Regions from separate parts of the Streptomyces asiaticus genome, predicted to be linked through region 1. Evidence: predicted binding sites of a transcription regulator. Region 1 holds the regulator's gene; each other region holds the start of a gene.
The links. Region 1 encodes HrcA, which represses chaperone genes, less so after heat shock. Its sites were predicted from a motif close to TTNGCACTCNGNNNNNCNGAGTGCNAA; they were not measured.
Positions count from the first base shown of each region.

Region 2: a site for HrcA is predicted at 2,308-2,334, ahead of groES (co-chaperone GroES). Genes of this name have one in related genera too.
Region 3: a site for HrcA is predicted at 3,212-3,238, ahead of KHP12_RS30995 (FmdB family zinc ribbon protein). Genes of this name have one in related genera too.

Region 1 is NZ_JAGSHX010000006.1:2,832,776-2,840,141, forward strand. It holds gene KHP12_RS19625 (16S rRNA (uracil(1498)-N(3))-methyltransferase) at 1-173, opposite strand, end outside; gene KHP12_RS19630 (nitronate monooxygenase) at 170-1,261, opposite strand; gene dnaJ (molecular chaperone DnaJ) at 1,443-2,576, opposite strand; gene hrcA (heat-inducible transcriptional repressor HrcA) at 2,577-3,593, opposite strand; gene KHP12_RS19645 (MBL fold metallo-hydrolase) at 3,758-4,480, shown strand; gene KHP12_RS19650 (DUF3097 domain-containing protein) at 4,565-5,386, shown strand; gene hemW (radical SAM family heme chaperone HemW) at 5,589-6,821, opposite strand.
Region 2 is NZ_JAGSHX010000006.1:5,311,798-5,319,163, forward strand. It holds gene KHP12_RS30155 (class I SAM-dependent methyltransferase) at 1-1,150, opposite strand, end outside; gene KHP12_RS30160 (polysaccharide deacetylase family protein) at 1,142-2,170, shown strand; gene groES (co-chaperone GroES) at 2,483-2,791, shown strand; gene groL (chaperonin GroEL) at 2,886-4,511, shown strand; gene KHP12_RS30175 (SDR family NAD(P)-dependent oxidoreductase) at 4,600-5,373, opposite strand; gene KHP12_RS30180 (MOSC domain-containing protein) at 5,471-6,157, opposite strand; gene KHP12_RS30185 (LysR family transcriptional regulator) at 6,237-7,157, shown strand; gene KHP12_RS30190 (WhiB family transcriptional regulator) at 7,323-7,366, opposite strand, start outside.
Region 3 is NZ_JAGSHX010000006.1:5,515,812-5,523,177, reverse strand. It holds gene KHP12_RS31005 (penicillin acylase family protein) at 1-1,375, opposite strand, end outside; gene KHP12_RS31000 (potassium/proton antiporter) at 1,628-3,115, shown strand; gene KHP12_RS30995 (FmdB family zinc ribbon protein) at 3,249-3,605, shown strand; gene KHP12_RS30990 (S-methyl-5'-thioadenosine phosphorylase) at 3,705-4,550, shown strand; gene KHP12_RS30985 (RcpC/CpaB family pilus assembly protein) at 4,713-5,390, shown strand; gene mscL (large conductance mechanosensitive channel protein MscL) at 5,520-6,008, shown strand; gene KHP12_RS30975 (hypothetical protein) at 6,016-6,204, opposite strand; gene KHP12_RS30970 (AMP-binding protein) at 6,208-6,750, opposite strand; gene KHP12_RS30965 (P1 family peptidase) at 6,953-7,366, shown strand, end outside.

The sequences.
Region 1 (7,366 bases):
GCCGCCACGGTGCCCTGGACGCCCGTACCGTGGCCGTCCGTCAGCACGACCGGCTCACCGACGCGCAGCCGCCTTACGGACACCGCGTGGCGTCCCTCCGGACCCTCCAGCCGGACCCGGGCCCCCGCGGCCGCGCCCGCCAGGGAGTCGGCCACGAACACCGGGGCGGTCACGACACCGCACCCCACTGGGGCTGAAGGCCCAACGCGGCCCGAGCCGCGTCGAGTTCCACCGCGAGCGTCTCCACCAGCCGCGCGGCGGGCAGATCACGCGCCAGCCGGTGGCCCTGCCCGGCCCACAGCGCCATCCCCTGGGGGTCACCCGCCTTGGCGGCCGCCTTACGGAGGCCGGAGGTCATGTGGTGCAGCTGGGGGTAGGCGGCGGGCGCGTACGGGGCGTGCTCGCGCATGAAGCGGTTGACCAGGCCCCGGGCCGGGCGCCCGGAGAAGGCGCGGGTCAGCTCGGTGCGGCCGAACAGCGGATCCGTCATCGCCTGCTTGTGCAGGGCGTTCGCCCCGGACTCGGGGCACACCAGGAACGCGGTCCCCAGCTGGGCCGCGACCGCGCCCGCGGACAGCGCGGCGGCGATCTGCGAACCGCGCATGATCCCGCCCGCCGCGATGATCGGGATCTGGACGTACTCACGGACCAGCGTGATCAGCGACAGCAGCCCGAGCCCGACACCCATCCCGTCCGCGGCCGGGTCATTGCTGTACGTGCCCTGGTGACCGCCGGCCTCCACACCCTGCACACAGACGGCGTCGGCGCCCGCCCACTGGGCGGTCTGCGCCTCGACGGGCGAGGTCACGGTGACGACCGTACGGGTGCCGACCTTGGCGAGGGCGTCGAGGACGGCGCGGGTCGGGCAGCCGAAGGTGAACGAGACGACCGGAACGGGGTTGTCGAGAAGCACGGCGAGCTTGGCGTCGTACGCGTCGTCCGAGCCCGACTCCGGGTCGCCCAGCGGGGTCTCGTACCAGGCCGCCTCACCCGCGAGCCGCTCGCCGTAGGCCGCGACGGCGGCCGGGTCGGGGTTGGGCGGCTGCGGCATGAACAGATTCATGCCGAAGGGCCGGCCGGTCAGCCCCCGCAGCTGTTTGATCTCCTCATACATCGCCTCCGGCGTCTTGTAGCCGGCGGCGAGGAAACCGAGGCCACCGGCCTCGGAGACAGTGGCGGCGAGCTGCGGGCAGGAGGCTCCACCCGCCATCGGCGCCTGCACGATCGGGTACCGGTAAAGATCGGTCAGCGCGGAGGACATGGCCACATCGTGTCATGCCCTCCGCACCAGCTCACCACCGGATCAAGGGCGTCGCGAGCCGATTCCCGGCCGGAACGCCTACCGTCCGTTGAACGCGTCCTTCAGCCGCGAGAACAGCCCCTGCTGCCCCGGCTTGCCGCACTCCCCCGGGGGCCAACCCCCGTACCCCCGGCCGAAGCGCCTACCGTCCGTTGAACGCGTCCTTCAGCCGCGAGAACAGCCCCTGCTGCCCCGGCTTGAACTCGCCGGTCGGGCGCTCCTCGCCGCGCAGCTTGGACAGCCGCCGCAGCAGCTCCTCCTGCTCCGGGTCGAGCTTGGTCGGGGTGGTCACCTCGACGTGCACGATCAGGTCGCCCCGGCCGCCGCCGCGCAGATGGGTGACGCCGCGCTGGTGCAGCGGGACCGACTGGCCGGACTGGGTGCCGGGTCGGATGTCGATCTCCTCCAGGCCGTCCAGCGTCTCCAGCGGCACCTTGGTGCCGAGGGCCGCCGCGGTCATCGGGATCGTCACCGTGCAGTGCATGTCGTCGCCGCGCCGCTGGAAGACGGGGTGCGGCACCTCGTGGATCTCCACGTACAGGTCGCCCGCCGGGCCGCCGCCCGGTCCGACCTCGCCCTCACCGGCCAGCTGGATCCTGGTGCCGTTGTCCACACCGGCGGGGATCTTCACCGTAAGGGTGCGCCGCGAGCGGATCCGGCCGTCGCCCGCGCACTCCGGGCACGGGGTCGGCACCACGGTGCCGAAGCCCTGGCACTGCGGGCACGGCCGCGAGGTCATGACCTGGCCCAGGAAGGACCGCGTCACCTGGGAGACCTCACCGCGGCCACGGCACATGTCACAGGTCTGCGCCGAGGTGCCCGGCGCCGCGCCCTCGCCGCTGCACGTCGTGCAGACGACCGCGGTGTCGACCTGGATGTCCTTGGTGGTCCCGAACGCGGCCTCGCTGAGCTCCACGTCCAGCCGGATCATCGCGTCCTGACCGCGCCGGGTCCTGGAACGCGGACCGCGCTGCGAGGCGGTGCCGAAGAACGCGTCCATGATGTCGGAGAAGTTGCCGAAACCCGCGCCGAAGCCGCCGGCGCCACCGCCGCCCGGCCCGGCGTTCGGGTCCCCACCCAGGTCGTAGACCTGCTTCTTCTGCGGGTCCGACAAGACCTCATAAGCGGCGTTGATCTCCTTGAACCGCTCCTGGGTCTTCGGATCCGGGTTCACGTCCGGATGCAGCTCTCGGGCGAGCCGCCGGAATGCCTTCTTGATCTGGTCCTGCGAGGCATCACGAGGCACGCCCAGGACTGCGTAGTAGTCCGTCGCCACTTACGACTCCGCCAGGATCTGTCCGACGTAACGTGCCACTGCGCGTACCGCTCCCATCGTTCCGGGGTAGTCCATGCGGGTCGGTCCGACCACGCCGAGTTTGGCGACCGCCTCGTCGCCGGAACCGTAGCCGACCGCGACGACCGAGGTGGCAGTCAGCCCCTCGTGAGCATTCTCATGCCCGATCCGCACGGTCATACCCGAGTCCTTGGCCTCGCCCAGCAGCTTGAGGAGGACGACCTGCTCCTCGAGTGCCTCCAGAACGGGCCGGATCGTCAGGGGGAAATCATGCACGAAACGCGTGAGGTTCGCGGTGCCGCCGATCATCAGCCGCTCCTCGGTCTCCTCCACGAGCGTCTCGAGCAAGGTCGACAGCACGATCGAGACGGTCCCCCGGTCCTCCTGTTCGAAGGACTCCGGAAGATCCTGCACCAACTGCGGCACATCCGCGAAACGCCGCCCCACGACCCGGCTGTTGAGCCGGGCGCGCAGATCGGCGAGCGAATCCTCGGTGACCGGGGTGGGGCAGTCGACCATGCGCTGCTCCACCCGCCCGGTGTCGGTGATCAGCACCAGCATCACCCGGGCCGGGGCCAGCGGGAGCAGCTCCACATGGCGCACCGTCGAACGGGTCAGCGACGGATACTGCACCACCGCCACCTGCCGGGTCAGCTGCGCCAGCAGCCGGACCGTGCGCCCCACCACGTCGTCGAGGTCGACCGCACCGTCCAGGAAGTTCTGAATGGCCCGCCGCTCCGGGCTGGACAGCGGCTTGACTCCGGCCAGCTTGTCCACGAAGAGGCGATAGCCCTTGTCCGTGGGGATCCGCCCGGCGCTCGTATGCGGCTGGGCGATGAACCCCTCGTCCTCCAGAGCGGCCATGTCGTTACGCACCGTGGCCGGGGAGACCCCCAGCCGGTGCCGCTCGGTGAGCGCCTTGGAGCCGACCGGCTCCTCCGTCCCCACATAGTCCTGGACAATGGCACGCAGCACCTCGAGTCTGCGTTCGCTGAGCACCCCGCGCACCTCCAGTCCAGCGGTCTCATCAGGTCGTCCGTCTGGCACTCACCGGGCACGAGTGCCAGAGCCCCTCCGCCAGTGTACGGCGGGGTGCGGTGGCATGGGCAAGAGCCGCCGTCGGCAGCAACTCTCCCCCATCCCCATTGAGCTAGCGTCGCGGTATGGAGACGTGTTGGGAAGAGGCGGGCTGGGAGCGGCTCGCGCCCGGTGTGGCCCGCCGTCGGATGCCGGAGTGGGACGAGACGGTCGGCGTGGTCGTCGGACGGACCGACATCCTCGTCGTGGACACCGGCGCGACCCTGCGCGCCGGGGCCGAACTGCGCTCCGGGATCACCCGGCTGACCGGCCGCCGCCCCACCCGGATCGCGCTCACCCATCCGCACTTCGACCATGTCCTGGGCTCGGCCGCCTTCGCGGGCTGCGAGGTCTACGGAGCCACGGGCCTGGACGAGCTGCTGCGCCGTGAGCGGGAGACGCTGCGCGAGGACGCGATCCGCCACGGGGTGGACCGGGACGCCGCCACCGAGGCAGTGGACCATCTGGCCTCCCCGCACCACCTGGTCTGCGGGGAGCTCAGCCTCGACCTCGGCGGCCGTACGGCGCTGCTGGCCAATGTGGGGCCGGGCCACACCGCCCATGACCTGGCCGTCCTGGTGCCCGGCCGGCCCGAGGTGGTCTTCTGCGGCGATCTGGTGGAGGAGTCCGGGACGCCCCAGGCCGGGCCCGACGCGATCCCCGGCCACTGGCCCGCCGCCCTCGACCGGCTGCTCGCCCTCGGCGGCGCGGACGCGCGGTACGTCCCGGGGCACGGCTCCGTGGTGGACGCCGCGTTCGTACGGGCCCAACGCGACGAACTGGCCGCCCGCTTCGGCGTGTCCGGCTAGCCGTCGCTCTAGGCGTTCGCCTAGTCGTTCGCCCGGTTGCGCGTCTGCGGGAGCGGGTGGCCGTCGCGCGCTATCGTCATCCGGATGCGACAGTACGACCCGGACCTGACCCCGCCCTGGAAGCGGCAGCGGCCCGCTCCCGAGGTCCCCGCCGAACCGGACCTCGTCGTAGAGGAGGTCACCACCGGATTCTGTGGTGCCGTGATCCGCTGTGAGAAGACCGCCCAGGGTCCGACGGTCACTCTGGAGGACCGCTTCGGCAAACATCGCGTCTTCCCCATGGAGCCGCGCGGTTTTCTGCTCGAGGGGCGTGTCGTCACGCTCGTCCGCCCGCGTGCGGCGGCCCCCAGCGCGCCGCGGCGCACGGCCTCGGGGTCGATCGCCGTGCCGGGAGCCCGTGCGAGGGTCGCCCGCGCGGGGCGCATCTATGTCGAGGGGCGCCATGACGCGGAGCTGGTCGAGCGGGTCTGGGGCGACGATCTGCGCATCGAGGGTGTCGTCGTGGAGTACCTGGAGGGCGTCGACGACCTGCCCGCCATCGTCGACGACTTCGCCCCCGGCCCGGACGCCCGGCTCGGCGTCCTCGTCGACCATCTGGTGACGGGCTCCAAGGAGTCCCGTATCGCCGCGCAGGTCACCGGCGAGCATGTGCTGGTCCTCGGCCACCCCTACATCGACATCTGGGAGGCCGTGAAGCCGTCCTCCCTCTCCATCCCGGCCTGGCCGACGGTGCCGCACGGCCAGGACTGGAAGAAGGGTGTCTGCCGCGCCCTGGGCTGGCCGGAGAACACCGGGGCCGCCTGGCAGCGGATCCTGTCCTCGGTCCACTCCTACAAGGACCTCCAGCCGGAGCTCCTGGGGCGGGTGGAGGAGCTGATCGACTTCGTGACGGCCCCACGGGGCTGACGGCCTCCGTGAGGGGCTGACGGTCTCCGTACGGGCTGACGGTCTCCGTACGGGCTGACGGTCTCCGTACAGGGCTTGACGGCCTCCGTACGGCCCTATGGCTCCCGTACGGGCTAATGGCCTCCGTACGGGCCAAGTGGCCGTCGTACGGGCTGACGGCCGCCGTAAGGGCTCCCGTACGGGCTGACGGCCCCGCCCCGCCTCAGTCCACCAGGTCCCGCACCACCGCGTCCGCCAGCAGCCGCCCCCGGAGCGTGAGCACGGCCTGCCCGCGCCCGTACGGCTCCGGCTCCAGCAGGCCGTCCTCCAGGGCCCGTGCCGCGGCCGCCGCCCCGGCCGGGCGCAGCAGCTCCAGCGGGCAGCCCTCGGCCAGCCGCAGCTCCAGCAGGATCCGCTCCACCCGGCGCTCCTCGGCGGACAGCAGCTCCCGGCCCGCGCCGGGCGACCGGCCCTCGCCCAGGGCCTGTGCGTACGCCCCGGGGTGCTTCACGTTCCACCACCGCACGCCGCCCACATGGCTGTGCGCGCCGGGGCCCGCGCCCCACCAGTCGGCGCCGCGCCAGTACAGCTCGTTGTGGCGGCAGCGCCCGGCGGGCGAGGTGGCCCAGTTGGAGACCTCGTACCAGGCGAACCCGGCGGCCGACAGGGTCTCTTCGGCGATCAGATAGCGGTCCGCGTGCACATCGTCGTCGGTCATCGGCACCTCGCCGCGCCGGATCCGCCGCGCCAGCTGGGTGCCCTCCTCCACGATCAGCGCATACGCCGACACATGGTCCGGGCCCGCCCCGAGGGCCGCCTCGAGTGAGGCGCGCCAGTCCGCGTCGCTCTCCCCCGGCGTCCCGTAGATCAGGTCCAGGTTCACATGGCCGAATCCGGCCGCCCGCGCCTCGGCCACACACGCCTCGGGCCGCCCCGGGGTGTGCGTACGGTCCAGCACCTTCAGGACGTGCTGCCGGGCGCTCTGCATGCCGAAGGAGATCCGGTTGAAGCCCGCATCCCGCAGCTCCGCCAGATACCGCGGATCGACCGACTCCGGATTGGCCTCGGTCGTGACCTCGGCCCCCTCGGCCAGCCCGAACTCATCCCGGATCGCCCCCAGCATCCGCCCGAGGTCCGCCGCCGCGAGCAGGGTCGGGGTTCCGCCGCCGACGAACACGGTCTCCACGGCCCGCGGGTCGTCCCCCAGCACCTTCCGCGCCAGCCGCACCTCCTCGACGACCTGCTCGGCGTAGTTGTCCCGCGAGGCGAGCACACCGCCGGAGCCGCGCAGCTCACTGGCGGTGTAGGTGTTGAAGTCGCAGTAGCCGCAGCGGGTGGCGCAGTACGGCACATGCAGATAGAACCCCAGCGGCCGCCGCTCCGCCCCCGCCAAAGCGGTCGCGGGCAGTGCGCCGTCCTCGGGCATGGGCTCACCATCAGGCAGTACGGAAGGCATGCCCCCATTGTCCGGCACGCCCGCCGCCACTCGGGACCGCGAGACGGCGCCCGGACGCCGGGGGCCGTGGCGTCCGGGCCCACGGGGCGTCCGGCGAACCACGCGGGGCTCCGCGTAGCGGTGCTTTCCCCTCCCCGCCCCTTCCCGATACCAGGGGCTCCGCCCCTGGACCCCGGCGCCCGGGGGCGGAACCCCACCACGCGGCGGAGCCGCACATCGATGCCGCGGGAAGGGGCGGAGCCCCGGGCCCGAGGTCTGGGGGCGGAGCCCCGGGTCTGGGGTCTGGGCCCGGAGCCCCCGGTCCGGGGCCTGAGCGCAGAGCCCCCGGTCCGAGGTCTGGGCGCGGAGCCCCGGGGCCCGGGATCTGGACGCGGAGCCCCGGGTCTGGGGCCTGGGCCCGGAGCCCCCGGTCCGAGGCCTGAGCGCAGAGCACCCGATCCGGGACCTGAGCGCAGAGCACCCGGCCCGGGACCTGAGCGCGAAGCCCCGGGGTCCGGGACCTGAGCGCGAAGCCCCCGGTCCGGGGCCTGAGCGCAGAGCACCCG
Region 2 (7,366 bases), 2.5 Mb from region 1:
AGCCCGCCGACCGCGTCAGCACGATCGTGCAGGCGTTCCCACCCTCGAGGCGCAGCTTCTTGCGGAGCTGCTCCGGCTCGACCGCCGACCCCCGCTTCTTGATGGTCGCGACGCCGACCTCCCGCTCCCGCAGCAGCGCCTTGAGCTTCTTCAGGTTGAACGGCAGCACATCCGTGATCTCGTACGCGGTGGCGTACGGCGTCGGGCGCAGCTCGTCCGTCGTGATGTAGGCGATCGTCGGGTCGATCAGACGGCCGCCGACGCGGGCCGCCACATCGGCCACGAGATGGGCGCGGATGACGGCGCCGTCCGGCTCGTAGAGCCAGCGGCCGACCGGGCCGGGCTCGGGGTCGGGGAGGAGCGGGGTGCCGATCAGGGAGTGGCCGCTCGGCAGCAGCGTGGCGCGGCGCAGCCCGGGGCGGGCGGTGCCGAACCACAGGACGGCCTCCTTCACATGGCCGTGGTCCGAGATCCACTCGGCCTCCGCGTCCTCGGGGACCGCCTCGTGCGGCACCCCGGGGGCGATCTTGAGGGCGGCGCGCGGCGTGGTGCGGGCGGCCTCGATGGCCCAGGAGAGGGGCGGGGAGTACGCCTCGGGGTCGAAGACGCGGCCCCGGCCGCCGCGCCGGGCCGGGTCGACGAAGACCGCGTCGAAGTCCCGGGTGTCGACCTCGGTGACATCGGCGCAGCGGACCTCGATGAGCTCGGCCAGGCCGAGCGCCTCGGCGTTGGCGCGGGTGACGGCGCAGGTCAGCGGGTCGCGATCGACGGCGAGTACGGAGATCCCGGCGCGGGCGAGCGCGATCGCGTCGCCGCCGATGCCGCAGCACAGATCGGCCATGCGGCGGACGCCGAACTCCGCGAAGCGGGAGGCGCGGTACGCGGCCACGGAGGTGCGGGTGGACTGCTCGACGCCGTTCGGCGTGAAGTACATGCGGTGCGCGTCCTCGGGGCCGAATTTGGCCACCGCCCGCTGCCGCAGCGCGGCCTGGGTCAGGGCCGCCGAGACCAGCGCCGGGGGATGGTCGCGGCGCAGCCGCGTCGCGGTGGCGAGCTCCTTCGCCGGGTCGTAGTCGCGGAGCGCCGAGAGCAGCGCCTGCCCCTCGTCGCCGAGCAGTGAATCGAAGGCGTCAACGTCCACATGGCCCATTCTCTCCGCTCCCAGGGGAGCATTCGCACCGCGCTCGGCGCGCGGGTCGGCGCGATAGAGCTGAAGATCGCTTTTGTGATGATGATCAAGGCTGGTCTTTCAAGGTGTCTGGTTCTCACCGCCGCCGCGGCCGTGCTCGCCGGCTGCGGGGCGCTCGGCGCTTCCGGGCCGCACACCCGGACAGGGAAGGCGGCCGGCCTTCTGTCGTCGTCCTCCGCCGGTCCGCACACCGTGTCCGGGGCCTCCGGGCCGCCGCCGTTGGGCGGGCACGAGGACGGCACGCCGCCATCGGGCCCGGCGGCGCCGGGCTCCGCGCCGGGCGCGTTCCCGGACGCGTACCGCCGCTGGGGGCTCGACCGGCCCCTGACCCCGCCGCCGCGCCCGCCCAGGGTCAAGCCACCGCTCGCCGCGATGTGGCCACCGGTACCCGGACTGGCGACGGTCATCCGCCGGGTCGCCACCACCGATCGGGTGGTTTTCCTGACGCTCGACGACGGGATCGAGAAGGACCCGGCCTTCGTCGACCAGGCCCGGGACCTCGGTCTGCCGTTCACGCAGTTCCTGGAGGACGAGGTGATCGGCGACCACTACGGCTACTTCCGCCGGCTGCGTGAGCTCGGGAACCGGATCGGCAACCACACCCTCACCCACCCCAAGCTCGCGGGCCAGGACTACGAATTCCAGCTCCGGGAGATCTGCGGTCAGCAGGACGTCCTCCACTACCGCCTCGGCCTGGAGCCCCACCTCTTCCGTCCGCCTTACGGGGACTACGACTGGAACACGCTGCGGGCGGCGGCGGACTGCGGGCTGGGGAAGGTGGTGCTGTGGCGCGCGGAGATGGAGCCCGACGGACTGGTGTACCGCTCGGGCAGCGGGCTCCGGCCCGGGGACATCATCCTCGCCCACTTCCGCGGCCCGGACATGTTGAAGGGCGCGACGATGACCGACATGATCACTTCGCTGCTGCGGGAGGTTCAGGCGCAGGGGTTCGCGGTGGCTCGGCTGGAGGACTACATCTGACCGCCACTACATCTGGCCCCCACTGCATCTGGCCCCCACTGCATCTGGCCGCCACTACATCTGACCTCCACGGCCTGTTGTTCATGGCGACCGTAAGGCGGTCATGGGGCGCCGTCCCGAGGCCGGCACCGCGTCGCTTGGCACTCTAGTTGACTGAGTGCTAACCGCGTCATAATGTCGAGGCTGGCACTCGGGACCGATGAGTGCCAGGGATACAGCGACGGGCAGGTCCGGCACCCGCGACGACGGATCCACCTGGTCGCCACCTCAGACAGTTGACCCCGTGAGATCTCCGAAGGGGGAGGTCGGATCGTGACGACCACCAGCTCCAAGGTTGCCATCAAGCCGCTCGAGGACCGCATTGTGGTCCAGCCGCTCGACGCCGAGCAGACCACGGCTTCAGGCCTGGTCATTCCGGACACCGCCAAGGAAAAGCCCCAGGAGGGCGTCGTCCTGGCTGTGGGCCCGGGCCGCTTCGAGGACGGCAAGCGCCTTCCGCTCGACGTCTCCGTCGGTGACGTCGTGCTCTACAGCAAGTACGGCGGCACCGAGGTGAAGTACAGCGGCGAGGAGTACCTCGTCCTCTCGGCTCGCGACGTCCTCGCGATCGTCGAGAAGTAATCACCGAAGTTTTGCCTATGAGCCGTGCCCCGGTGCCCGTGTCATCTGAAACCGGGGTCGGGGCACGGCTTGTTTGAGAGGACATACGCAACTCATGGCGAAGATCCTGAAGTTCGACGAGGACGCCCGTCGCGCCCTCGAGCGCGGCGTCAACAAGCTCGCGGACACCGTCAAGGTGACCATCGGCCCCCGTGGCCGCAATGTCGTCATCGACAAGAAGTTCGGTGCCCCCACCATCACCAACGACGGTGTCACGATCGCCCGTGAGGTCGAGGTCGAGGACCCGTACGAGAACCTTGGCGCGCAGCTCGTCAAGGAGGTGGCGACCAAGACCAACGACATCGCGGGTGACGGCACCACCACGGCCACCGTGCTGGCCCAGGCGCTGGTGCGCGAGGGCCTGAAGAACGTGGCCGCCGGCGCCTCCCCGGCCGCCCTGAAGAAGGGCATCGACGCGGCGGTCAAGGCCGTCTCGGACGACCTGCTGGCCACCGCCCGCCCGATCGACGAGAAGTCCGACATCGCCGCCGTGGCCGGGCTGTCCGCCCAGGACAAGCAGGTCGGCGAGCTGATCGCCGAGGCGATGGACAAGGTCGGCAAGGACGGTGTCATCACCGTCGAGGAGTCCAACACCTTCGGTCTGGAGCTCGACTTCACCGAGGGCATGGCCTTCGACAAGGGCTACCTCTCGCCGTACATGGTCACCGACCAGGAGCGGATGGAGGCCGTCCTCGACGACCCGTACATCCTGATCCACCAGGGCAAGATCTCCTCCATCCAGGACCTGCTGCCGCTCCTGGAGAAGATCATCCAGGCCAACGCCAGCAAGCCGCTGCTGATCATCGCCGAGGACGTGGAGGGCGAGGCCCTCTCCACCCTCGTCGTCAACAAGATCCGCGGCACCTTCAACGCGGTCGCGGTGAAGGCCCCGGGCTTCGGTGACCGCCGTAAGGCCATGCTCGGCGACATCGCCACCCTTACGGGCGGCACCGTCATCGCCGAGGAGGTCGGCCTCAAGCTCGACCAGGTCGGCCTGGACGTGCTGGGCACCGCCCGCCGCGTGACCGTCACCAAGGACGACACCACGATCGTCGACGGTGGCGGCAAGGCGGACGAGGTCTCCGGCCGCATCGCCCAGATCAAGGCCGAGATCGAGTCCACGGACTCCGACTGGGACCGCGAGAAGCTCCAGGAGCGGCTCGCCAAGCTGGCCGGCGGCGTGTGCGTGATCCGCGTGGGCGCGGCCACCGAGGTCGAGCTCAAGGAGAAGAAGCACCGCCTGGAGGACGCCATCTCCGCGACCCGCGCCGCGGTCGAGGAGGGCATCGTCTCCGGTGGTGGCTCCGCGCTGGTCCACGCCGCGAAGGTGCTGGAGAACAGCCTGGGCCTGGAGGGTGACGAGGCCACCGGTGTCGCCGTGGTCCGCCGCGCCGCGGTCGAGCCGCTGCGCTGGATCGCCGAGAACGCCGGTCTCGAGGGCTACGTGATCACCTCGAAGGTCGCCGAGCTCCAGAAGGGCCACGGCTACAACGCGGCCACCGAGGAGTACGGCGACCTGGTGAAGGCCGGCGTCATCGACCCGGTCAAGGTCACCCGCTCCGCGCTGGAGAACGCGGCGTCGATCGCCTCGCTGCTGCTCACCACCGAGACCCTGGTGGTCGAGAAGCCGGCCGAGGAAGAGGCCGAGGCCGCCGGCCACGGCCACGGTCACGCGCACTGACGCTCCGGCGTTCTGCCGCAAGCAGCGCGAAGGCGCGGCCGCCCAGCTGGGCGGCCGCGCCTTCGCGTGTTCCGGTTCCGCCGGGCGGCTACCCCTTGGCCGGGGGGCGGCCGACCTTGGAGGAGAGGGAGGAGAGGGCCGAGCGCGGGGCCAGCTTCGCCAGGCTCGACATCGCCTTGTAGCGCGGGTCCGGGATGGACAGCGACTTACCCCGGGCGAAATCCTTCAGCGCCGCCGTGACCAGCCGGTCCGGGTCCAGCCACATCCAGCTCGGCACGCTGGTGTCCTTGATCCCCGCCCGCGCGTGGAACTCCGTACGGACGAACCCCGGGCACAGCGCCATCAGCCGCACCCCCGAGCGGGCCAGGTCCTTCGCCGCGCCCTGCGTGAACTGCACGACCCACGCCTTGCTCGCCCCGTACGTCCCGCGCGGGAAGAAGGCCGCGACCGACGCCACATTGATCACCCCGCCGCGCCCCCGGTCCCGCATCGTCCCGGCCCCCGCGCTGGTCAGCCGCAGCACCGCCTCGCAGTGCAGCTTCAGCATCCGCAGCTCATCGGTGATCGGCACTTCCAGATAGCGGGCGCGGTTGCCGAAACCGGCGTTGTTGACGAGCAGATCGACCGGGTGGGTACGGTCCTTCAGCCGGGCCTCGACCGCAGCGATCCCGTCATCCTCGGAGAGGTCCGCCACCAGCACGTCCGCCTCCACGCCGTGCCGGTCGTGCAGATCCGCCGCCTGCTCCCGCAGCCGCTTCTCATCGCGTGCGACGAGCACCAGATTGTGCCCGTCGGCGGCGAGCCGGCCCGCGAAGGCGGCGCCGATGCCCGCGGTGGTTCCGGTAATCAATGCAGTCGTCATACGCGCACGTTATCGGCCACGGCGGGCCCCGGCGGACCGCCGAGCGGCAGCGCGAGCGATCTGCGTCGGAATGAGCGCTTCCGTCGGTGCGGATCCGTCAGATCGTCTTCGCGGACCGGTATTTCAGGGCGGTCTTCCGCGCCTCCGGATGCAGTGCCTCACCGGCCGCCAGCACCCTCGGCAGCAGCTCCCGCTCCGTGGTCTCGGCGCGGAAGAGGAACGCGACCGTCACCTCGTGGTCGGGCCGGTGCACGATCTCGACGGCGTCGCCCGAGCGGATCTCGCCGGGCTCGAGCACCCGCAGATACGCACCGGGGACGGCGGCCTGGGTGAACCGCTTGAGCCACCCCCGCTCGCCCAGCCAGCCGGCGAACGTACGGCACGGGATGCGCGGTGAGGTCACCTCCAGCAGCAGCTCGCTCCCCACCCGCCAGAGCTCGCCGATGAGGGCGCCGTTGACGTCGATACCGCTGGTGGTGAGGTTCTCGCCGAAGGAGCCGTTGGCCAGTTCGCGGCCCAGCTCCCGCTCCCAGACGTCGAGGTCCTCCCGGGCGTAGGCGTAGACGGCCTGGTCGTCGCCGCCGTGGTGGCGGAGGTCGCAGACCGAGTCACCGGCCAGACCGCTTCCGGCCTGGCCCTTCGGCCCGGGGGCCGTGACCCGTACCAGGCGGTCGACGGGCCGCTTGTCGATACCGGTGCCCGCCGGGCAATCGGTGTGGGCGCTCGGCATCGCGCGGCCGATGTTCACGGTGAGGACGGCTGAGGGGTGCGGAGTATGCGGCATGACCGCACCGTAGGACAGTGGGGTCAAAGCGTCGACGTAATATCCCGGGCCGTGCCCAAGGGTCCCTTATGCTCAAGGCATGATCGAGGCCCGCCATCTCAGGGTGCTGCGCGCGGTGGCCGCCACCGGCTCCTTCTCCGCCGCCGCCCGTGAGCTCGGCTGCACCCAGCCCGCCGTCAGCCAGCAGATGAAGGCCCTGGAGGGCGCCGCGGGCACTCCGCTGCTGATCCGCAGCGGACGGGAGATGCGGCTGACCGAGGCGGGCCGGGCGCTGGTACGGCACGCCGGCGGGATCCTGGCCGGGCTGACCGCCGCCGAGGAGGAGGTCGCGGCCATCGCCGGGCTGCGCTCGGGCCGGGTGCGGCTGGTGTCCTTCCCCAGCGGCAGCTCGACCCTGGTGCCCATGGCGCTCGCCGAGATGCGCGCGGAGCACCCCGGAACGCGCGTCTCGCTCGTGGAGGCCGAGCCGCCGGGCTCGGTGGAGATGCTGCGCTCGGGCGACTGCGAGATCGCGCTGGCCTTTCGGTATCCGCAGGTGAGCACGGATGCGGAGGCGGCGTCGGGAGGCGGCTGCGAATGGGACGACCTGGTCCTGCGGCCGCTGCTGAGCGATCGGCTGGTGGGCGTGGTGCCGGAGGGGCACAAGCTGGCGGGCGCCGGGGCGGTGGGGATCGCCGAGCTGGCCGGGGAGCCGTGGATCGCGGGCTGCCCGCGCTGCCGGGGGCATCTGGTGGAGGTGTGCGAGTCCGAGGGCTTCACCCCGCGCATCGACTTCGCGACGGACGACTATCCGACGGTCGTCGGCCTGGTCGGGGCCGGGCTGGGGGTCGCGGTGCTGCCCGAGCTGGCGCTGGAGTCGGTGCGGACCAAGGGCGCCACGACGCTGGAGGTGGAACCGGCGGTGCGCCGGGAAGTGGTGGCGCTGACGCTGCCCGACCTTGCCCGCGTCCCCGCGGTGGCGGCGACGCTGGACCGGCTGGAGCGGGCCGCCCGCAGATGAGCGGCGCGCACTACTCCGCGGGCCGTCCGCGCATGCGCCGGGTGGCGACGGGCGGGTGGTGGCAGGCCCGGGTGGACGGGCTCCGGTGGTGACAGGCCCGGGTGGTGACAGGCCCCGGTGGTGGCGGAAGGAACGTTTCTTCAGTTGGCCGGGGTCAGGCCGTGATCACGATCCCGGGGCGCCCGTACTGGCGACCGCGCGGTGCCGCG
Region 3 (7,366 bases), 2.7 Mb from region 1:
AGCCCACCGGGGCGCTCTTACCGACGCCGGCGAGCTCGTCGTCGCGGTCGGAGACGATCGGGCCGTTGTTGGTGGTGCGGACGGTGATCTTACGGCTCGCGCCGCCCGCGACCTTGATGGTCTCCTCGCGGGTGGTGAACGGGAGCTGCTTGCCGTCGTAGAGATAGCCGTCGGAGGTGACCTTCTCCAGGTACAGGTCGCTGACGTCGGCGCCGAGGTTGGTCATGCCCCAGCTGATGTCCTGATTGTGACCTATGACCACACCGGGCAGACCGGCGAAGGTGAAGCCCGCCGCGTCGAACGGACACTCGCTGGTGACCTGCTTGCAGTGCAGCCCCATCTGGTACCAGACGGACGGCAGCTGGGGCGCCAGGTGCGGGTCGTTGGCGAGCAGCGGCTTGCCGGTCGTCGTGTACTTGCCGGAGACCACCCACGAGTTGGAGCCGATACCGGTCCCGTTCGGGCCCAGCAGCGCCGGGACGTCGTCCAGGGTCTTGGAGAGCGAGGACAGCTGCGTCTGAAGCCCCTGAGCGGCCCCGGTGGCCCCTCCGCCCACCGAGCCGGTGCCGCCCGTACCGCTCGTGGAGCCGGCCGGGGTGCCCTTGGGGTCGAACTCGTCCGTGACCTCGCTGACGGCGCCGCCCTGGACGATCGGCTTGTTCCGGCTGTACGGGTAGGAGGGGTAGAGCTCGTCTATCTGCTTGGCGCTGAGCCGGTTGGAAGCCAGGGCGCGGTCCACCTCGTCCTGCATGTTGCCGCGCAGGTCCCAGGCCATCGCCTTCAGCCACGCCAACGAGTCGACCGGGGTCCACTTCTCGGGCTTGTAGCCGTCGTTCTTGAAGTCCAGGGCCGCGTACTCGACCGACAGCGCGTCCCCTTGGTGGTCCTTGAGGTAGGCGTTGACGCCGTCGGAGTAGGCCCGCAGATACTTCTTGGTCGAGGCCGACACCTTGGTGTCGTACTCCTGCTTGGCCACCCGGTGCCAGCCCATGGTGCGCAGGAACGCGTCGGTCTCCACCTGGCCGGAACCAAACATCTCCGAGAGCCGGCCCGCGGTCATATGGCGGCGGACGTCCATCTCCCAGAAGCGGTCCTGGGCCTGGACGAACCCCTGGGCGCGGAAGAGGTCCTCGGAGGTACCGGCGTAGATCTGAGGTATCCCGTAGCCGTCACGTTTGACCTGCACGGGGCCGGACAACCCCTTCAGCTGCAGCGATCCCGTGGTCTCCGGGAATGAGGCTCGAACGGTACTGATGCTCCAGTACGCGCCGTAGCCGACGCCCCCGACGAGCAGCAGCACGACTGCGATCACGATCAGGCGGAGACGTCGGCTCTTCTTCTTTTTGGGAGAAGAGCCGGTTGTGTTGGCGGGCATCGCTGTCCTTCGAGGGGCAGGGTGAACCTGGAGTGCTGGAGCAACCATAGGCGCAGCGCTGTCGCCGCCCCTACGCGGAGTCATGACTGACGTCCTGCACCGGCCACCGCCCGGGCTCGTACACCTCGGTGAAGCCTTCCCGTGGGAGGCTCGCGTCAAGATCCCGTAAAATGTTAGATAAGGCAATGAAGTTCCGGTCGGTGGGGACCCCTTCGCAGCGTTCCCTCCGCTCCCGCGAGAAAGGGTCGGCCCCTGACTGTTCACCACCTCAATGAACTGCTGTTGATCTGCTCCCTCGTCCTGCTCGTCGCGGTGGCGGCCGTAAGGGTGTCATCACGCAGTGGACTGCCCACGCTGCTGATCTATCTCGGGATCGGCGTCGCCATCGGCACGGACGGGATCGGCGTCACCTTCAACGACGCTGAACTGACGCAGATCCTCGGCTACGCCGCGCTGGTCGTCATCCTGGCCGAAGGCGGTCTGGGCACGAAGTGGGGCGAGATCAAACCCGCCCTGCCGGCGGCCGCCGTCCTGTCCACCGTGGGCGTCGCGGTCAGCGTGGGGATCACCGCGGCGGCAGGGCACTACCTGGTGGGACTGGACTGGCGGCAGGCGCTGATCATCGGCGCGGTGGTGTCGTCCACGGACGCGGCGGCGGTCTTCTCGGTGCTGCGCACGGTGCCGCTGCCCAAGCGGCTCACGGGCGTCCTGGAGGCCGAGTCGGGCTTCAACGACGCCCCTGTGGTGATCCTGGTGGTCGCCTTCTCCAGCCAGGGCCCCATGGATTCCTGGTACTCCCTGATCGGCACGATCGCCCTGGAGCTGGCGATCGGCGCGGTGATCGGCATCGCGGTCGGCTGGCTGGGCGCCTACGGCCTGCGGCATGTGGCGCTGCCCGCCTCGGGTCTGTACCCGATCGCGGTGATCGCCATCGCGGTGACCGCCTATGCGGCGGGTTCGCTGGCGCACGGGTCCGGCTTCCTCGCCGTCTACCTCGCCTCGCTCATCATGGGCAACGCACGGCTGCCGCACTGGCCGGCGACGCGCGGCTTCGCCGAGGGGCTGGGCTGGCTCGCCCAGATCGGGATGTTCGTCCTGCTGGGGCTGCTGGTCACCCCGCATGAGCTGGGCGATGACATCCTGCCCGCCCTCGCGGTGGGGCTGGTGCTGACCGTGGTGGCCCGCCCGGTGTCGGTCCTGGTCAGCACGGCGCCGTTCCGGCTGCCCTGGCGGGAGAAGGCGCTGCTGTCCTGGGCGGGGCTGCGCGGGGCGGTGCCGATCGTGCTGGCGACCATCCCGGTGGTCAGCGATGTGCCCGACAGCCGCCGGATCTTCAACATCGTCTTCGTGCTGGTGATCGTCTACACCCTGGTCCAGGGGCCGACGCTGCCCTGGCTCGCCCCCCGGCTGCGGCTCGAGGAGCCCGAGCCGGCCGACCTGGGCATCGAGTCGGCGCCACTGGAGCGGCTGCGCGGTCACCTGCTGTCGGTGTCGATCCCCCGGTCGTCCAAGATGCACGGCGTCGAGGTCGGCGAGCTGCGGCTGCCCCCGGGGGCCGCGGTCACCCTGGTGGTCCGGGACGAGACCAGCTTCGTACCGCTGCCCTCGACGGTGCTGCGGCGCGGCGACGAGCTGCTGGTGGTGGCCACGGACCCGGTGCGCGACGCGGCGGAGCGGCGGCTGCGGGCGGTGGGCCGGGGCGGCAAGCTGGCGGGCTGGCTGGGCACGGGAGCGGGTTGAGGGGCCAGTAGGAGGCCGCCTCGGGCGGTGTGTTCGATCACCGCATGTCTCGCCCCAGTGGACTGACGCGCGGGAATACTGCACTATGGAGCGTCGTTAGCACTCATTGAGTGAGAGTGCCAGGAGGAAGAACGTGCCGACCTATCAGTACCAGTGCACCGAGTGCGGCGAGGGCCTCGAGGCGGTGCAGAAGTTCAGCGACGACGCGCTCACCGAGTGCCCCAACTGCAAGGGACGCCTGAAGAAGGTGTTCTCGGCGGTCGGCATCGTGTTCAAGGGCTCCGGCTTCTACCGGAACGACAGCCGCTCCTCCTCCAGCAGCTCGAGCGGCGGCTCCAGCAAGCCGGCGGCGAAGAGCGACAGCTCCGGCTCGTCGTCCTCCTCGTCCTCGGACTCGTCTTCGTCCTCGGACTCCTCTTCCTCGACGTCTTCGTCGTCGACGCCCTCCTCGGCGTCTTCGTCGTCCTCGACGTCGAGCTCGGCCGCCTGATCCGGCCGCCTGGTTCCTCGGCTTCAACGACACCCCGCCGCCTCCCCCGGGAGGCGGCGGGGTGTCGTTCGCGCGGGCGCGGATGGCTAGGGTGATCACATGGTCGAGACCAGCAGGCAAGCAGACATAGGGGTCATCGGGGGATCGGGGTTCTACACGTTCCTCGACGACGTGACCGAGATCACCGTGGAGACTCCCTATGGGGCGCCGAGCGACTCGCTCGTCCTCGGCGACATCGAGGGGCGCCGGGTCGCCTTCCTCCCGCGGCACGGCCGCAAGCACCATCTGCCGCCACACCGCATCAACTACCGTGCCAACCTCTGGGCCCTGCGCTCGCTCGGGGTGCGGCAGGTCTTCGGCCCGTGCGCGGTCGGCGGGCTTCAGCCGGAGTACGGACCCGGCACGCTGCTCGTCCCGGACCAGCTGGTGGACCGTACCAAGGGGCGTACGCAGACCTACTTCGACGGCGAGCAGCTGCCGGACGGCCGGATCCCGAACGTGGTGCACACCACATTCGCCGACCCGTACTGCCCGGTGGGCCGGAAGGCGGCCGTGGACGCGGCGCGCGGACGCGGCTGGGAGCCGGTGGACGGCGGGACGATGTGCGTCGTCGAGGGGCCGCGCTTCTCGACCCGCGCCGAATCGCGCTGGCATGCGGCGCAGGGCTGGTCGGTGGTCGGCATGACGGGCCACCCGGAGGCGGTACTCGCCCGTGAACTGGGGCTCTGCTACACGTCGTTGACGCTGGTCACCGACCTGGACGCGGGGGTCGAGACCGGCGAGGGCGTCACCCACACCGAGGTGCTGAAGGTCTTCGGGGAGAACGTGGGCCGACTGCGCGAGGTGCTCTTCGACGCGGTGGGCAGGCTGCCGGAGACCTCCGCCCGGGACTGCCTGTGCACCCACGCCCACGACGGCTGGGACCTGGGGATCGAGCTTCCGTAGGCGCGGTGCGGGGGCAGCCGGACGGGGCGGGTGTCGCTCGCTCGGGTGGCCGAGTTATCCACAGCCCGGTGGCCGTCCACAGGCCCGAGCGGGATCGGGTGGGGGCGGGCATGGTGAGGGGGCCAGAAGCACTCGGACCCTCCCGGCAGGCGGTGATGTGCCATGTCCCATCCGTCCCCCACCCTCGCGTTACCCCGCTCCGCTCCCCCGGCCCGTGCGGTGCCCCGCTTCGATCCGGTGCGCACCGGGCGCACCAGGCGCACCGGCGGATTCGGGCTGCGGCGGACCGTGCGGCGACGCCGCCGTGCGATGGCGGCCGGGCTCGCGCTGACGGCCGCCGCGCTCGCGGCCGCCGCGCCGTCCGGCCGGGAGCACACGGACGCGGTGTCCTCCCGCGCGCCCGCGCCCACGGGTGAGGAGCGGCGGGGTGGCCCGAGCCCCGCCATGGTCTCGGCGCCGGTCCGGATCGCCGACGCCGCGGCGGTACGGCTGCTGCACCCCGGCGACCGGGTGGATGTGCTGGCCACGCCGCTGCCGGACGCCGCACGGGCCCGCTCCTCCGGTGCTACGGCGCGGGTGGTCGCGCGTGGGGTCCGGGTGGCCGAGGTGCCGGGGTCTCGAAGCGCCCGCGCGACGGACAGCGAAGCCGACGGCGGCGCGCCGGAGGCCGAGGTGGAAGCGGATACGAGCGGCGACGGGGCGCCGGACAGCGGCACGCTCGACGGCGCGGCGGACGGCGGCGGGGCGCTGGTGGTGCTGACGGTGCCGCGAGCGGACGCCACAGCGCTGGCCGGAGCCGCGGCCGACTCCCGACTGACGGTGACACTATGCCGCCGCTGACTGCCCCGACTCCCCCGACGACTGCCCCGACTCCCCTGATGCCCCTTTCACCTGCGGGTGTAGGTTGCGGAACCGTCCGCTCAAGCACCGACGCGGCGAAAGAGAGGCAGTGGGTTGAGTCAGGAGAAGGTGACCGAGGAGAAGCAGAGCGTCATGGAGGGGTTCAAAGCCTTCCTGATGCGCGGCAATGTGATCGACCTGGCCGTCGCGGTCGTCATCGGAGCCGCTTTCACCGCCGTCGTGAACTCGATAGTGAAGGGCCTCATCAACCCCATAGTCGGAGCCTTCGGCACGAAGGACCTCGAGAAGTACCGCTCCTGTCTCAAGGCGCCCTGCGAGACCAACGCCACGGGCGATATCGTCCACGGCATCCCGATTCTCTGGGGAAGCGTGCTCTCAGCCGTGCTGACCTTCCTGATCACCGCGGCGGTGGTGTACTTCCTGATGGTGCTGCCGATGTCGCGCTATCTGGCGCGGAAGGCCGCCAAGGAGGCGAAGGCGGAGGAGCAGGCCGTCGCGGACGCCGAGGAGATCATTCTGCTGCGCGAGATCCGCGACGAGCTGGTGGCACAGCGCGCCACCGTCTGCGACGGTGGCGGCAGCGGCTCCAGCGCCTAGGAATCCGTCAGAGGTGGTGGGGCGGCTTCTCGTCGAGGAACCGGGCCAGATCAGCGGCATCGTCGGCACTGTCGCCGCCGGGAACCCGCTCACCCCACCCGTGGTCCGTATCGTCCGATGACCGCTGCGCGAAGGGATCGTCGAAGCTCAGCGCGGCGGCCGGATCGCGCGGTCCAGGGGCAGGGGCGGTGCTCATGCCTCAAGAATACGGCCCGGGCAGCGGCTCGGTGTATCGGCCGAGCTCGTCGTGCCACCACAGGTCACGCCCGGGCCTCCAGGACACCGGGCAGGCCAGCCGGTGGACCACCAGTACGGACCGCACCTCGGGGCAGCCGGCCAGCGCCCGGTCGACATGGCGCTTGAGCGGCTGTATCTCCCCGCCGTGCTGCCCGGCGTCCGCGGTGATGACGACCTTGGCGCCGACCTCCCTGATCCGGTCGCGCAACTCATGGGGGCGCAGCCCCATGGGGAGGCTGGCGCGGACGACGTCGAGCCGGCCGCAGGCGAGCGTGGCGATCACGGACTCGGGCACCAGCGGCAGATGGACCGCCACCCGGTCTCCGGCGCGGACACCGAGCCGGGTGAGCGCGGCGGCGGCCCGGGCCGCCTGGTCGAGCAGCTCGGCATGGGTGAGCTCCTCGGTGCAGTCCGGCTCACTGATCCAGCGGAGGGCCACCCGGGCGGCCCGCCGAGGGTCGGCGGCCGGTGTCGGGAGCTCCTCCGTCCGAGAGCTACGGGGCACGGCGGTCTTCTTTCGGACGGGGGCGAACGGCATACAGCTCAGATTGCTGTCAGGCCATCAACGTCTGATGAACGCCCTCTATATGAGGGGTCCTCATCCCGTCCGGCACGCTTCGGCGGCGATCGCGGAAGGGGGGATACGGGGGTGGTTCGCGCCTCGCCACTCGACCATGCCATGGCTTCCCGTGCTACGCATAGCTTCCATGGATGCCGAGCGGACAAACCCCGAATCTGCCCCCACCGGTCCGGCTGACGGCCTGACGGATGTCCACGGACTGCGGGTGGGCCAAGCCCAGCGGTCCGGCGGCGGCCGGCTCACCGGAACGACCGTGGTGCTGGCCCCCGAGGGCGGGGCGGTCGCCGCCGTCGATGTGCGCGGCGGTGGCCCCGGCACCCGGGAGACCGATGCCCTCGATCCGCGCAATCTGGTCCAGCGTGTCGATGCCGTCGTGCTGACCGGTGGCAGCGCCTTCGGGCTCGACAGCGCCTCGGGGGTGGCCGCCTGGCTGGAGGACCACGGCCGGGGCTTCCGGGTCGGGCCCGACCCGGCGCAGGTCGTTCCGGTGGTCCCGACCGCCGCCCTCTTCGACCTGGGCCGGGGCGGCGACTGGCGGGCC